One region of the Winslowiella toletana genome, then DNA from elsewhere that is predicted to be linked to it. Evidence: predicted binding sites of a transcription regulator. Region 1 holds the regulator's gene; each other region holds the start of a gene.
The links. Region 1 encodes PurR, which represses purine synthesis genes. Its sites were predicted from a motif close to CANGCAAACGTTTGCNTG; they were not measured.
Positions count from the first base shown of each region.

Region 1 (3,151 bases):
GCGTTCAAAAATTTTGCAGGCAAGCTATGTGGTCGGAACATTCTCTTGAAGTCGTTGATGCAGTAGCGCGTACCGGCAGCTTTACTGCCGCCGCCGCCGAGCTGCATCGTGTGCCCTCGGCGGTAAGTTATACCGTGCGTCAGCTGGAGGAGTGGCTGGCGGTTCCGCTGTTTCAGCGGCGTCATCGCGATGTGGTATTAACCGATGCGGGGAAAGTATTTATACAGGAAGGGCGCACTGTTATCAAAAAAATGCTTGCCACGCGCCGTCAGTGTCAGCAGGTCGCTAACGGCTGGCGCGGACAGCTGAGCATTGCAGTGGATCTGATTGTTAAACCCCAGCGCACCCGCCAGCTGGTGCTCGATTTTTATCGCCATTTCCCGGATATGGAGCTGCTGGTCTGGCATGAAGTGTTTAATGGCGTCTGGGATGCGCTGGTTGACGGGCGAGTCGATGTCGCGATTGGCGCTACCCAGGCGATCCCGGTCGGTGGTCGCTTTGGTTTCCGTGATATGGGCGCACTTAACTGGCGCTGCGTGGTCAGAGCCGACCATCCGCTGGCGCAGCAAGTGGGAAGCATTGATGATGATACAATTCGCCAGTGGCCGTCGCTGGTGCTGGAAGACACCTCGCGCAGCCTGCCAAAACGCATTACCTGGACACTGGACAACCAGCGAAGGCTGGTGGCACCGGACTGGGAATCGGCGTTTGATTGCCTGCTGGCAGGGTTATGCGTGGGTATGGTTCCCGGGCATTTTGCTGCGCCGCTGATTGCTGAAGGTTCGCTGGCCGAATTAACGCTACCGGCCGAATTCCCCGACAGCCCGTGCTGCGTCAGCTGGGCTGAGCAGAGTGCTTCACCGGCGCTGAGCTGGTTGCTGGAGTATCTGGGTACACCGGAGACCATGAATCAGGAGTGGCTTCGCGAAGGATAAACTGACCGGCCAACGGGTGGCCGGTAGCGGATTAACGACGGTAGTCGCGGAACGGACCGTCAGCCACCGAGCGGCGCTCGATTAATGAAGGATGTACTTCAATCGTCTGCGGCTCTTCGCGTTTACTGGTGATGCGATCCAGCAGCATATCAAATGCGGTTTCGCCGAGGCGCTCTTTCGGCTGATGGACGGTAGTCAGCGCTGGCGTGAAATAGCGCGCGTTGCGCACATTGTCATAACCGATCACCGAAATATCCTGCGGCACCCGCAGGCCCATTTCATCTGCTGCACAAATGGCGCCCATCGCCATAATATCGCCGCCGCAGAATACCGCGGTTGGCCGCTGTTTCTGCGATAAAATCTGCTGCATCGCGCGATATCCGGATTCCGGCTCAAAGTCGCCTTGCACAACCCACTCATCGCGCACGGCAATATTGGCCTCGGCCAGCGCTTTGAGAAAACCGGCATGGCGCCCACCGCCGGTGTTTCGCTCAAGTTGACCCGGGATCGCACCAATATCACGGTGACCACGCTCAATCAGATAGCGTCCCACCAGGTAACCGCCTTCAAAAGCATTATCCAGCACGGTATCGGTGAAATCGCCGCGTGATTCGCCCCAGTCCATCACCACCATCGGAATGTTGCGATTGTCTTCCAGCATCTTCAGCAGCTCGTCAGGATATTCCGAGCACATCACCAGCAGACCATCGACGCGCTTTTGCGCCATCATCGACAGATAAGCCTGCTGTTTTTGGAGATCATTATGAGCATTGCCGAGGATCAAGGTATAGCCCTTGGCAAAACAGCGCGTTTCAACTGCTTCAATAATTTCAGCAAAATAGGGCGCTTCACTGGAAGTCGCCAGCAAACCAATCGATTTGGTATGGTTCACTTTCAGGCTGCGCGCAACGGCGCTGGGCGAATAGTGCAGCTCTTTGATGGCGGCCCAAACGGCTTCGCGGGTCTCTTCAGCCACGAAGCGGGTTTTATTGATGACATGAGAAACGGTGGTGGTAGAAACACCGGCGCGTTTCGCCACATCTTTAATTGTTGCCATTAAAATGGTACTCCTGCGCTTATCTTAAAGGATTGATAAGCATCATGTTAAACGTTTGCGTATGCTTCGCGTTTTCTGGCGCGATCGGTTTCATTGTTGCAATCTGAGTGACGTCGGGCAGGAGATTGACGTCAGGAAACACGGCAAGTGACGCGGTGTTGCAGTTGTTGCGCAACGGAAAAACAGAATTCTATCAAGGCTGTGAGCAGAAAACGAGATTTTTACCTGTTTATATGGGAAAATAGTGAGAGTTATTAATTGTAAGGTCTTTAAGGAGTGAAGTATGGACACCAATCTGAAGTTTTCTCTGCTGACCACCGTCGGCGCGCTGCTGGTAATTATTGCCTTCAGTTTCACCGCGGTAATGAATTGATAAACATCGGTTAATCTTCAGGATTAACCCTTTTAAAACGTCTGATGAATTCCCTCAGACGTTTTTTTTTGCGCAAATTGGCTATTTAATGGTCATGCGCACGCGGAGTTAAACAGCGCCTGCATGCTGCAATATGCTCAGTGGCGGGATTGTTATGCGCCGCTGACGGTCTGTTACTCACTTGATTGTGCTAATGAAATTATTCGAGAATACCATGTCATCAACTATCTGCTGTCGGGCGCCAGGGCGAGCGCACCCGTCGGGATTTTTTCCCTTCATCGCCGTATTATTGCTGCTGTTAATCAGCGTTATCTCACCGGTTGCTGTTGCGCAACCCGCGCCTGCTGCCGATACCGCGCAGCAAACTGAGCAGGATATTCCTTACGCCGCGCTGGCGGGCATCCTTAAAGATGAAAAGGCGCGTGATGCATTAATTGATCAGTTACAGCGCGCCGCGGAAGCGCAGTCTAAAACTCAGGCGGCGGATGCTGTGCCGCAAGTTGCCGCACCCAGCGGTGCGACCAGCTTAAGCGACAGCGTCAGCCAGTTTGCGCAACAGACGTTACAGGCGCTGAGTCAGCGGGTGAACGCCTTGCAGAAAGTGGTCGAATCCGGGCCGCAGCGCACGTTTGATCCCAGTGCATTTTTCCACGCCCTCGGCTATTTTTTGCTGATGGTGGTGGTGACTTTTGCCATATTCCATCTGATTCGCCGGCTGGTGGGCCCGCTGTACAATCGAATTGGCAGCTGGGGTCGTAACGCCAAGGATCACGGTGGACCGTGGTA
Region 1 is NZ_CP134152.1:2,273,676-2,276,826, forward strand. It holds gene punR (DNA-binding transcriptional activator PunR) at 27-935, shown strand; gene purR (HTH-type transcriptional repressor PurR) at 967-1,992, opposite strand; gene cydH (cytochrome bd-I oxidase subunit CydH) at 2,276-2,365, shown strand; gene ybiO (mechanosensitive channel protein) at 2,559-3,151, shown strand, end outside.

Region 2 (3,151 bases), 1.7 Mb from region 1:
CGTCGCCAATTGCCGGAGGGCTGGGTAACTGGATATCTGCCGGCACAATCGAGCCAATTAAATCGGTGAGAGAGCTGGCACCAACGGTCGCCAGCATCGCTTGCTGCTGCTGCTGCGAGGGGCCAATATGGCGTTCGATAAACGCGCCGGTGTGTTCAAGCTGGCTGAGAGTCTGAGTCATTAGCGGTAAATCCTGCATCGGGCATAGGGAAGTGTATTGCCCTCCACGGTCTGGCGGAGGAGGCAGCCTTCCCCCGTTCGCTGAGGGAAGGAGCAGTCTGAGTGTTACTCGTCGATAGAGGCCTTATAGGCAGCGGCGTCTAACATCGCGTCCAGCTCTGATTCATCACTGGCTTTGATTTTAAATAACCAACCTTCGCTGTACGGCGCGCTGTTAACCAGCTCGGGCGCAGCTTCCAGCTCACTGTTAACCGCGATGATTTCACCACTCAGCGGAGCATAGATATCAGAGGCGGCCTTTACCGACTCTGCCACGGCACAATCGTCGCCAGCAGCATAGCTGGCACCGACGTCAGGCAGGTCAACAAACACCATATCACCCAGCAATTCCTGTGCGTGCTCGGTAATGCCGACGGTGTAGCTGCCGTCCGCTTCCTTACGCACCCACTCATGGCTATCACGATACTTCAGTTCATCAGGCACATTGCTCATCGACATACTCTCCAGAAAAAAGAAACAGATTACTGAACGACCGGTTTACCGGATCGAACAAAAACAGGTTTAGTGACTTTTACCGGCATTTCGCGATTGCGAATCTGCACAATCGCCTGCTCGCCAATGTCGGCAGGCACGCGCGCCAGCGCAATGCTGTAGCCTAAGGTGGGAGAAAACGATCCGCTGGTAATCACACCTTCATGATGGTTACCGCCGTCATCGGTAAAACGAACCGGTAATTCATTACGCAGTACGCCTTTCTCGGTCATGATCAGGCCAACCAGCTTTTCAGTGCCCTTCTTACGCTGAATTTCCAGCGCCTCGCGCCCAATAAAATCACGATCGGCAGGCTCCCAGCTCACCGTCCAGCCCATATTGGCAGCCAGCGGCGAAACACCTTCATCCATCTCCTGGCCGTACAGATTCATGCCGGCTTCAAGGCGCAGGGTATCGCGCGCGCCCAGCCCGGCAGGTTTCACTCCGGCGGCCAGCAGTTGCTGCCAGAAGCCCGCCGCTTGTTCTTTTGGTAGCGCAATTTCATAACCCGCTTCACCGGTATAACCGGTGGTGGCGATAAACAGTTCACCCGCCTGCACGCCGAAAAACGGTTTCATACCGGCAATCGCCTGGCGCTGCGCATCATCCAGCAGAGTTTGTGCTTTTTGCTGGGCGTTTGGCCCCTGCACGGCGATCAACGCCAAATCGTCACGTTCTGTCAGCTGCACACCGTATGCGGCGGCGTGCTCGCCAATCCATGCCAGGTCTTTTTCACGCGTTGCCGAGTTCACCACCAGACGGAAGTAGTCCTCGGTCATAAAGTAAACAATCAGATCGTCAATCACGCCACCCGAGGCATTCAGCATCCCGCTGTACAGTGCTTTGCCTGCGGAAGTCAGCTTAGCGACATCGTTCGCCAGCAAATAACGCAAAAATTCGCGAGTCCGCGCACCATGCAGATCGACAATGGTCATATGTGAAACATCAAACATCCCGGCGTCATTGCGGACCGCATGATGCTCATCCATCTGTGAACCGTAGTGCAGCGGCATCATCCAGCCGTGAAAATCTACCATGCGGGCACCGCAAGCCTGATGCTGTTCGAACAAGGGAGTCTGCTGAGTCATATCTGTCCTGTGCATAAACTGTTGTTGTTAGAAATTGCAATAAATACCGGCAAAACGGCGCGACGCAAACGTTACCTTTTCCCTGAAGTTACCACCTAACGCGTGGATTAACCATAAGCTAAACGAGGGTGAATCCGCTGTGCACTATCACAATGCACGGATGATTCTGCAGAGTTTTTCACTAAAAAACTGCGCCATAAGGCACATAATTAACAACAAAACGATATCAAAGCAGACTAATGATAAAGATTCGAACGAACGGGGATAGATAATGACTGAGGAGAAAAGCATTCTGCATTAGAAATAATAATGCGAAATGGGTCGTAGAATTAGAATTTTTCAAATGTGCCCCAACACAGGGCAATCGGACACGTGCAGCGGATCCGGGACGCCGACGCATAAAAAAAGGCGGCGAAAACGCCGCCCGTCAGGGATCGCGTGTTACTTCAGCCAGTCAGGCAAATCGTTCAGCCCCATCGCCTGTTTTAACAGTCGTGGCTTAACGCCTGGCAGAGTATCCGCCAGTTTGAGACCGACATCACGCAGCAGTTTCTTCGCCGGATTCTCACCCGCAAACAGCTCACGGAAGCCCTGCATGCCCGCCAGCATCACAGCAGCACTGTGCTTCCTGCTGCGCTCGTAACGGCGCAGATAAAGATGCTGGCCGATATCTTTGCCCTGCTGATGCAGGCGTTTAATCTCGCCAATCAGTTCCGCAGCGTCCATAAAGCCGAGGTTAACCCCCTGCCCGGCCAGCGGATGCACGGTATGCGCCGCATCGCCAACCAGCGCCAGACGGTGAGCGGCAAAACTCCGGGCATAGCGCCCCATCAACGGGAATGTCTCACGCTGGCTTTCGGCCTGGCACAGCCCCATCTGCATATCGAACGCGACTGAGAGCTGCTGATTAAACAGTTCAACCGGCATCGACTGTAATCGGCTGGCTTCCTGTGGCGGCACTGACCAGACAATTGAGCACAAATGCGGATCGCTGAGCGGTAAAAATGCCAGAATGCCGTCCCCATGAAACACCTGACGCGCTACCGCATCATGTGGCTGTTCAGTGCGAATATTCGCCACCAGCGCATGATGCTGATAATCCCAGAAGGTTAACGGGATATCAGCCTTGTTGCGCAGCCATGAATTCGCGCCATCTGCCGCCACCAGCAGGCGCGCGCTCATCATATTGTCGTCCTGCAGGGTGACAAACGCCTCGTTATCGCCAAAGGCCACCTGCTGCAACTGCGCAGGCGCAATCAGCGTGATATCACTCTGCTGGCTGGCTTTCTGCCACAACGCCTGATGAATCACCTGGTTTTCAATAATATGACCAAGATGCGACAGCCCTTGCT
Region 2 is NZ_CP134152.1:3,965,332-3,968,482, forward strand. It holds gene gcvP (aminomethyl-transferring glycine dehydrogenase) at 1-181, opposite strand, end outside; gene gcvH (glycine cleavage system protein GcvH) at 286-672, opposite strand; gene gcvT (glycine cleavage system aminomethyltransferase GcvT) at 702-1,799, opposite strand; gene ubiI (FAD-dependent 2-octaprenylphenol hydroxylase) at 2,241-3,151, opposite strand, start outside.
Region 2: a site for PurR is predicted at 1,861-1,878, ahead of gcvT (glycine cleavage system aminomethyltransferase GcvT). Genes of this name have one in related genera too.

Region 3 (3,151 bases), 2.2 Mb from region 1:
TCGCAATCGCCAGAAAACCGTTCTGACGCCCGGCGAAGTGGCGAAGCGCTGTGGCGTCGCCGTCTCCGCACTGCATTTTTATGAATCCAAAGGATTAATTTCCAGCACGCGCAATGCCGGCAATCAGCGTCGTTATCAGCGTGATGTATTGCGCCGGGTGGCAATCATCAAAATTGCCCAGCGCATTGGCATTCCGCTGGCGACACTCAGTGACAACCTGATGAATGTGCCGGTCGATAAAAAGATTTCGGTAAAGGCCTGGTCTGAGTTGACGCAGCAGTGGCGTTCAGAGCTGGATAAGCGTATTGAAACCCTGACGCGCCTGCGCGATCAGCTGGATGGTTGTATTGGCTGTGGCTGTTTATCGATGAGTGACTGTCCGCTGCGTAACCCGGACGACCGTCTTTCCACCCAAGGAACCGGGGCGATATTGCTCAATCCGGAAATTGAAAGTGAGGATGAAGGTCTATACTGATTAATCGCCGTTAAACACAAGGTTACGCCATGATCACTGTTCATCATCTCGATAATTCGCGCTCGCAGCGTGTGCTGTGGCTGCTGGAAGAGCTGGAAGTGCCTTACCAGATCAAACGCTATCAGCGTGAAAACAGCATGCTGGCTCCTGCCGAGTTAAAAAAAGTTCATCCGCTGGGTAAATCACCGGTGATTACCGATGATAACCGCGTAATTGCCGAATCTGGCGCAATTCTCGAGTACCTCGCCGAACGCTATGACTCTGAATATCGGCTAAAACTGTCTGATGAAGAGGAGATGCTGCAGTCTCGTTACTGGCTGCACTACGCGGAAGGTTCGCTGATGCCGCTATTGGTGATGAAGCTGATCTTTAGCCGGATGGGTAAACCGCCGGTGCCGTGGCTGATGCGCCCGATTGGTGCCGCATTCGGTAAAGGAGTACAGAAGGCGTATCTCGATAAGCAAATTGTTACCCATCAACAATTTATTGAGCAGCATCTGGCTAAAAATCCGTGGTTTGCCGGGCAAAATTTCAGTATCGCCGATGTTCAGATGAGTTTTCCACTTCAGGCGTTGACCACGCGCGACAGTCTTACCAATACGCCTCATACCAAAGCCTGGCTGGATAAAATTCAGACCCGCGCCGCCTGGCAGCGTGCGATTCAACAGGGTGGCGAGCTGAAGCTGGGGTAGTTTCTTCATTCCAAAGCTATCACCCTGATGTGGCTGCGGATTGTTGATAAGAAAACCCTATTACGCAGTGTCGCCGCCGCCAGGTACAGTCTGATCGGCGGTTAGCGAGCGCATTTTACTGCTGAAATATCGCTAAATGTCGTCATTTAACCGTAAACAGCAGTTGAAAATCCGTCATTAAAGGCAGGATAATCGTTTACCTTTTAAATCGGCGCACTCAGTGCGCCTTTTATCTGGCCGGCGAAGTAAACGTTTGCTTATTCGCTTATAGGGTAATAACAGCTTTTATGTCGGGAAGTGTGTTTCCCGCCACCAGGGTGCGACTGATACGCGCCATGCATGAATACATCATAAGAAATCTCAGGGGATATTCTCTATGTCGACTCCTTCACGTCAGGCCAGCGGTTCTTTCGACGCCTGGTTTAAAATCTCTGCGCGCAACAGCAGCGTGCGTCAGGAGGTTTTAGCTGGCCTCACGACCTTCCTTGCCATGGTTTATTCGGTGATTGTGGTGCCGGGTATGCTGGGCAAGGCAGGCTTTCCGCCAACCGCAGTGTTTGTTTCAACCTGTCTGGTTGCCGCTTTTGGCTCCATTATTATGGGCTTATGGGCTAATTTGCCGATGGCGATTGGCTGTGCAATTTCACTGACCGCTTTTACTGCTTTCAGCCTGGTGCTGGGCCAGCAGATCAGTGTGCCAGTGGCGCTGGGCGCGGTATTCCTGATGGGGGTGCTGTTTACCATTATCTCGGCCACCGGCATCCGCTCCTGGATATTGCGTAATATGCCGATGGGCGTAGCGCATGGAACCGGAGTCGGTATCGGCCTGTTTCTGCTGCTGATTGCTGCCGACAGCGTGGGTCTGGTGGTGAAAAATCCCGCGCCGGGTCTGCCGGTGGCATTGGGTGACTTCGCCTCATTTCCGGTTTTGCTGTCACTGATCGGCCTCGCGGCAATCTTTGGTCTGGAAAAACTGCGTGTACCGGGCGGAATTCTGCTGACGATTATTGCGATATCAATCATCGGGTTGATCTTCGATCCAGCGGTGAAATATCAGGGGCTGTTTGCGATGCCAAGCCTGAGCGATGCCGAAGGCAACTCGCTGGTGTTCAGCCTTGATATTCTCGGCGCACTGAAACCGGCGGTATTACCTACGGTACTGGCACTGGTGATGACCGCGGTGTTTGACGCCACCGGCACCATCCGTGCGGTAGCGGGCCAGGCTAATCTGCTGGATAAAGACAACCAAATTATTAACGGTGGAAAAGCGCTGACGACTGACTCGGTCAGCAGCATCTTTGCCGGTCTGGTTGGTTCATCGCCTGCGGCGGTGTATATCGAGTCCGCAGCCGGCACCGCGGCGGGGGGTAAAACCGGCCTGACGGCGATTGTCGTTGGCCTGCTGTTTATGCTGATTCTGTTTATGTCGCCGCTGGCCTACCTGGTTCCGGCTTATGCCACCGCACCGGCGCTGATGTATGTTGGTCTGCTGATGCTGAGCAATGTCTCAAAGATCGATTTCGGCGACTATGTTGATGCCATGTCCGGCTTGCTGTGCGCGGTATTTATCGTACTGACCTGCAATATCGTTACCGGCATCATGCTGGGCTTTGGTGCGCTGGTGATTGGCCGTATCTTTGCCGGTGAGTGGCGCAAGCTGAATATCGGTACTGTGGTAATTGCCGTAGCGCTGATTGCTTTTTATGCAGGCGGCTGGGCGATTTAATCAGTGATGAGGTATGGGGAACGGATGCCCCAGCGAAATATTCTCTTTTCCGCTACATCACGCCATATTTCGGCGTTTTTACGCCAGAATCGTCTCTAATTTCCCTGACCGCACGTCCTGTTTTTAAACGGTTTGCCTTTTTGTTTTACAATTCCTTCAGGCATGTTGTTCCCCATGCCTGTATTTATCACGCCTGTTGGAAGAAGAGGCTTCAAGGAAAGCATGGAAATATTCTTTACAATACTGATTATGACGCTG
Region 3 is NZ_CP134152.1:4,513,028-4,516,178, reverse strand. It holds gene soxR (redox-sensitive transcriptional activator SoxR) at 1-475, shown strand, start outside; gene RIN69_RS20515 (glutathione S-transferase family protein) at 505-1,167, shown strand; gene RIN69_RS20510 (NCS2 family permease) at 1,544-2,893, shown strand; gene RIN69_RS20505 (Na+/H+ antiporter) at 3,116-3,151, shown strand, end outside.
Region 3: a site for PurR is predicted at 1,410-1,427, ahead of RIN69_RS20510 (NCS2 family permease). Genes of this name have one in related genera too.

Region 4 (3,151 bases), 1.5 Mb from region 1:
TGAGCGACAACCTTGATGCGGTGGTTAATGATTTCGATATTCTGATCGATTTCACTCGCCCGGAAGGCACGCTGGAATATCTGGCTTTCTGCCGTCAGCATCAGAAAGCGATGGTGATTGGCACCACCGGTTTCGACGATGCGGGTAAAGCGGCGATCAAAACAGCTGCCGAAGATATCGCTATTGTGTTCGCCGCCAATTTCAGCGTCGGCGTTAATCTGGTTCTGAAGCTGTTGGAAAAAGCCGCCAAAGTGATGGGTGATTACGCCGATATTGAAATTGTTGAAGCGCATCATCGTCATAAAGTGGATGCGCCATCGGGTACTGCGCTGGCGATGGGCGAAGCGATTGCCGATGCAATGGACTGGGATTTAAAAGAACACGCGGTGTACGCGCGTGAAGGTTACACCGGCGAGCGTGAAGCGAAAACCATCGGTTTTGCTACCGTCAGAGCTGGCGATATCGTCGGTGAGCACACTGCGATGTTTGCAGATGTCGGTGAGCGTGTAGAGATTACTCATAAGGCTTCAAGCCGTATGACCTTCGCAAATGGTGCGGTTCGTGCGGCTCAGTGGTTAAGTTTGCAGAAAAATGGTCTTTATGACATGCGTGACGTGCTTGGTTTAGAGAATCTGTAAGTGTTGCGACCATCGTGATGTGGTTATTTTAATCATAACCTTATGATTATATGGGCAATAATTTTATTGCCCTTTTTATTTTTCAAAAACAGGTGTTAGGTTAATCAAATCCTTTGTTGTTCTTATAATAGTAACTTATCTGTGATTTTTAGCCCTGCTGCAAGCTAATTTTGACCATTTGGTCTACTTTTTACTGATAATTACCCCAAAATTAAAATCATTTCACCAGGCAATCGGTTTTATCACGGGGTTGTCTGCTGTTTTCAGTGCAAATCTTCTGTTTTTCCTGTCAGCAGGCTAAAAAAGTATGAAAAAGTGGCCTTCAGGGTAGACAATCGACAGGGCGATCATTAGAATGCGCGCAATTTGCCAAAAATCGACATCTCAGGCGGTTTTTACATTGATTCAGGCTATGATTATGAATTAATATGCAGATATTGTGACTGTTTATTCCCTGGAGGACGTTTTGATTAAGTCAGCGCTATTGGTTCTGGAAGACGGAACCCAATTCCACGGTCGGGCCATTGGGGCAGTAGGATCGGCAGTGGGTGAAGTCGTTTTCAACACTTCAATGACCGGTTATCAAGAAATCCTCACAGATCCTTCCTATTCTCGCCAGATCGTCACCCTTACTTATCCCCATATCGGCAATGTCGGCACCAATGCTGCTGACGAAGAATCCTCTCAGGTACATGCACAAGGCCTCGTTATTCGCGACCTGCCGCTTATCGCCAGCAACTATCGCAATGAAGAAGGGCTGTCTGAATACCTGAAGCGCAACAATATTGTTGCTATCGCCGATATCGATACCCGTAAGCTGACCCGTCTGCTGCGCGAGAAAGGTGCACAGAATGGCTGCATTATTGCCGGTGACGCGCCGGATGCTGAACTGGCACTGCAAAAAGCGAAAGCCTTCCCTGGCCTGAAGGGCATGGACCTGGCAAAAGAAGTGACCACCCAGGAGTCTTACAGCTGGCTGCAAGGCAGCTGGACGTTACAGGACGAACTGCCGGCACAGAGCAACGCCAGCGAGCTGCCGTTCCACGTGGTGGCCTATGACTACGGTGCCAAACGCAACATTCTGCGGATGCTGGTTGACCGCGGCTGTCGCCTGACGGTAGTTCCGGCGCAGACGCCGGCTGATGAAGTACTGAAGCTCAATCCTGACGGCATTTTCCTGTCGAACGGACCGGGTGACCCGGAGCCTTGTGACTACGCCATCTCCGCGATTCAGTCTTTCCTTGAAACCGATATCCCGCTTTTTGGCATCTGCCTTGGCCACCAGTTGCTGGCACTGGCCAGCGGCGCGAAGACCGTCAAAATGAAACTTGGCCACCACGGCGGCAACCATCCGGTGAAAGATCTGGATAACGACTGCGTGATGATCACTGCCCAGAACCACGGTTTTGCCGTAGATGACAGCAATTTACCGGCCAATTTGCGGGTAACTCATACATCGCTGTTTGATCATACGGTGCAGGGTATTCACCGCACCGATAAAGCGGCGTTCAGCTTCCAGGGGCACCCTGAAGCCAGCCCGGGCCCCCATGATGCCGCGCCGCTGTTCGATCACTTTATCGAGCTGATTAAAGCTTACCGTTCAACCGCAAAATAATCAGGAGCGAGAAAATGCCAAAACGTAACGACATAAAAAGTATCCTGATTCTTGGCGCTGGCCCGATCGTCATCGGCCAGGCTTGTGAATTCGACTACTCTGGTGCGCAAGCCTGTAAAGCGCTGCGCGAAGAGGGTTACCGGGTGATTCTGGTTAACTCTAACCCGGCAACCATTATGACCGACCCGGAAATGGCCGATGCTACTTATATCGAGCCGATTCACTGGGAAGTGGTGCGTAAAATCATTGAAAAAGAGCGCCCGGACGCGGTACTGCCAACCATGGGTGGCCAGACGGCGCTGAACTGTGCGCTGGAACTGGAGCGCCAGGGTGTGTTGGCCGAGTTTGGCGTAACGATGATCGGTGCGACTGCCGATGCCATTGATAAAGCGGAAGACCGCCAGCGCTTTGATAAAGCGATGAAGAAAATCGGTCTGGAAACTGCCCGCTCCGGTATTGCGCACAATATGGAAGAAGCGCTGGCGGTGGCGGAAGATGTTGGCTTCCCGTGCATTATTCGTCCTTCTTTCACCATGGGCGGCACCGGCGGCGGTATTGCCTATAATCGTGAAGAGTTCGAAGAGATTTGTGAGCGCGGTCTCGACCTGTCGCCAACCAATGAGCTGCTGATTGATGAGTCGCTGATTGGCTGGAAAGAGTATGAGATGGAAGTGGTGCGTGATAAAAACGACAACTGCATCATCGTCTGCTCAATCGAAAACTTCGACGCCATGGGTATCCATACCGGTGACTCGATTACCGTTGCGCCAGCGCAGACGCTGACCGACAAAGAGTATCAAATCATGCGTAACGCCTCGATGGCGGTACTGCGTGAGATTGGCGTTGAAACCGGTGGTTCTAACGTGCAGTTCTCGGTCAACCCGAAGAATGGCCGTCT
Region 4 is NZ_CP134152.1:788,343-791,493, forward strand. It holds gene dapB (4-hydroxy-tetrahydrodipicolinate reductase) at 1-638, shown strand, start outside; gene carA (glutamine-hydrolyzing carbamoyl-phosphate synthase small subunit) at 1,105-2,253, shown strand; gene carB (carbamoyl-phosphate synthase large subunit) at 2,268-3,151, shown strand, end outside.
Region 4: a site for PurR is predicted at 865-882, ahead of carA (glutamine-hydrolyzing carbamoyl-phosphate synthase small subunit). Genes of this name have one in related genera too.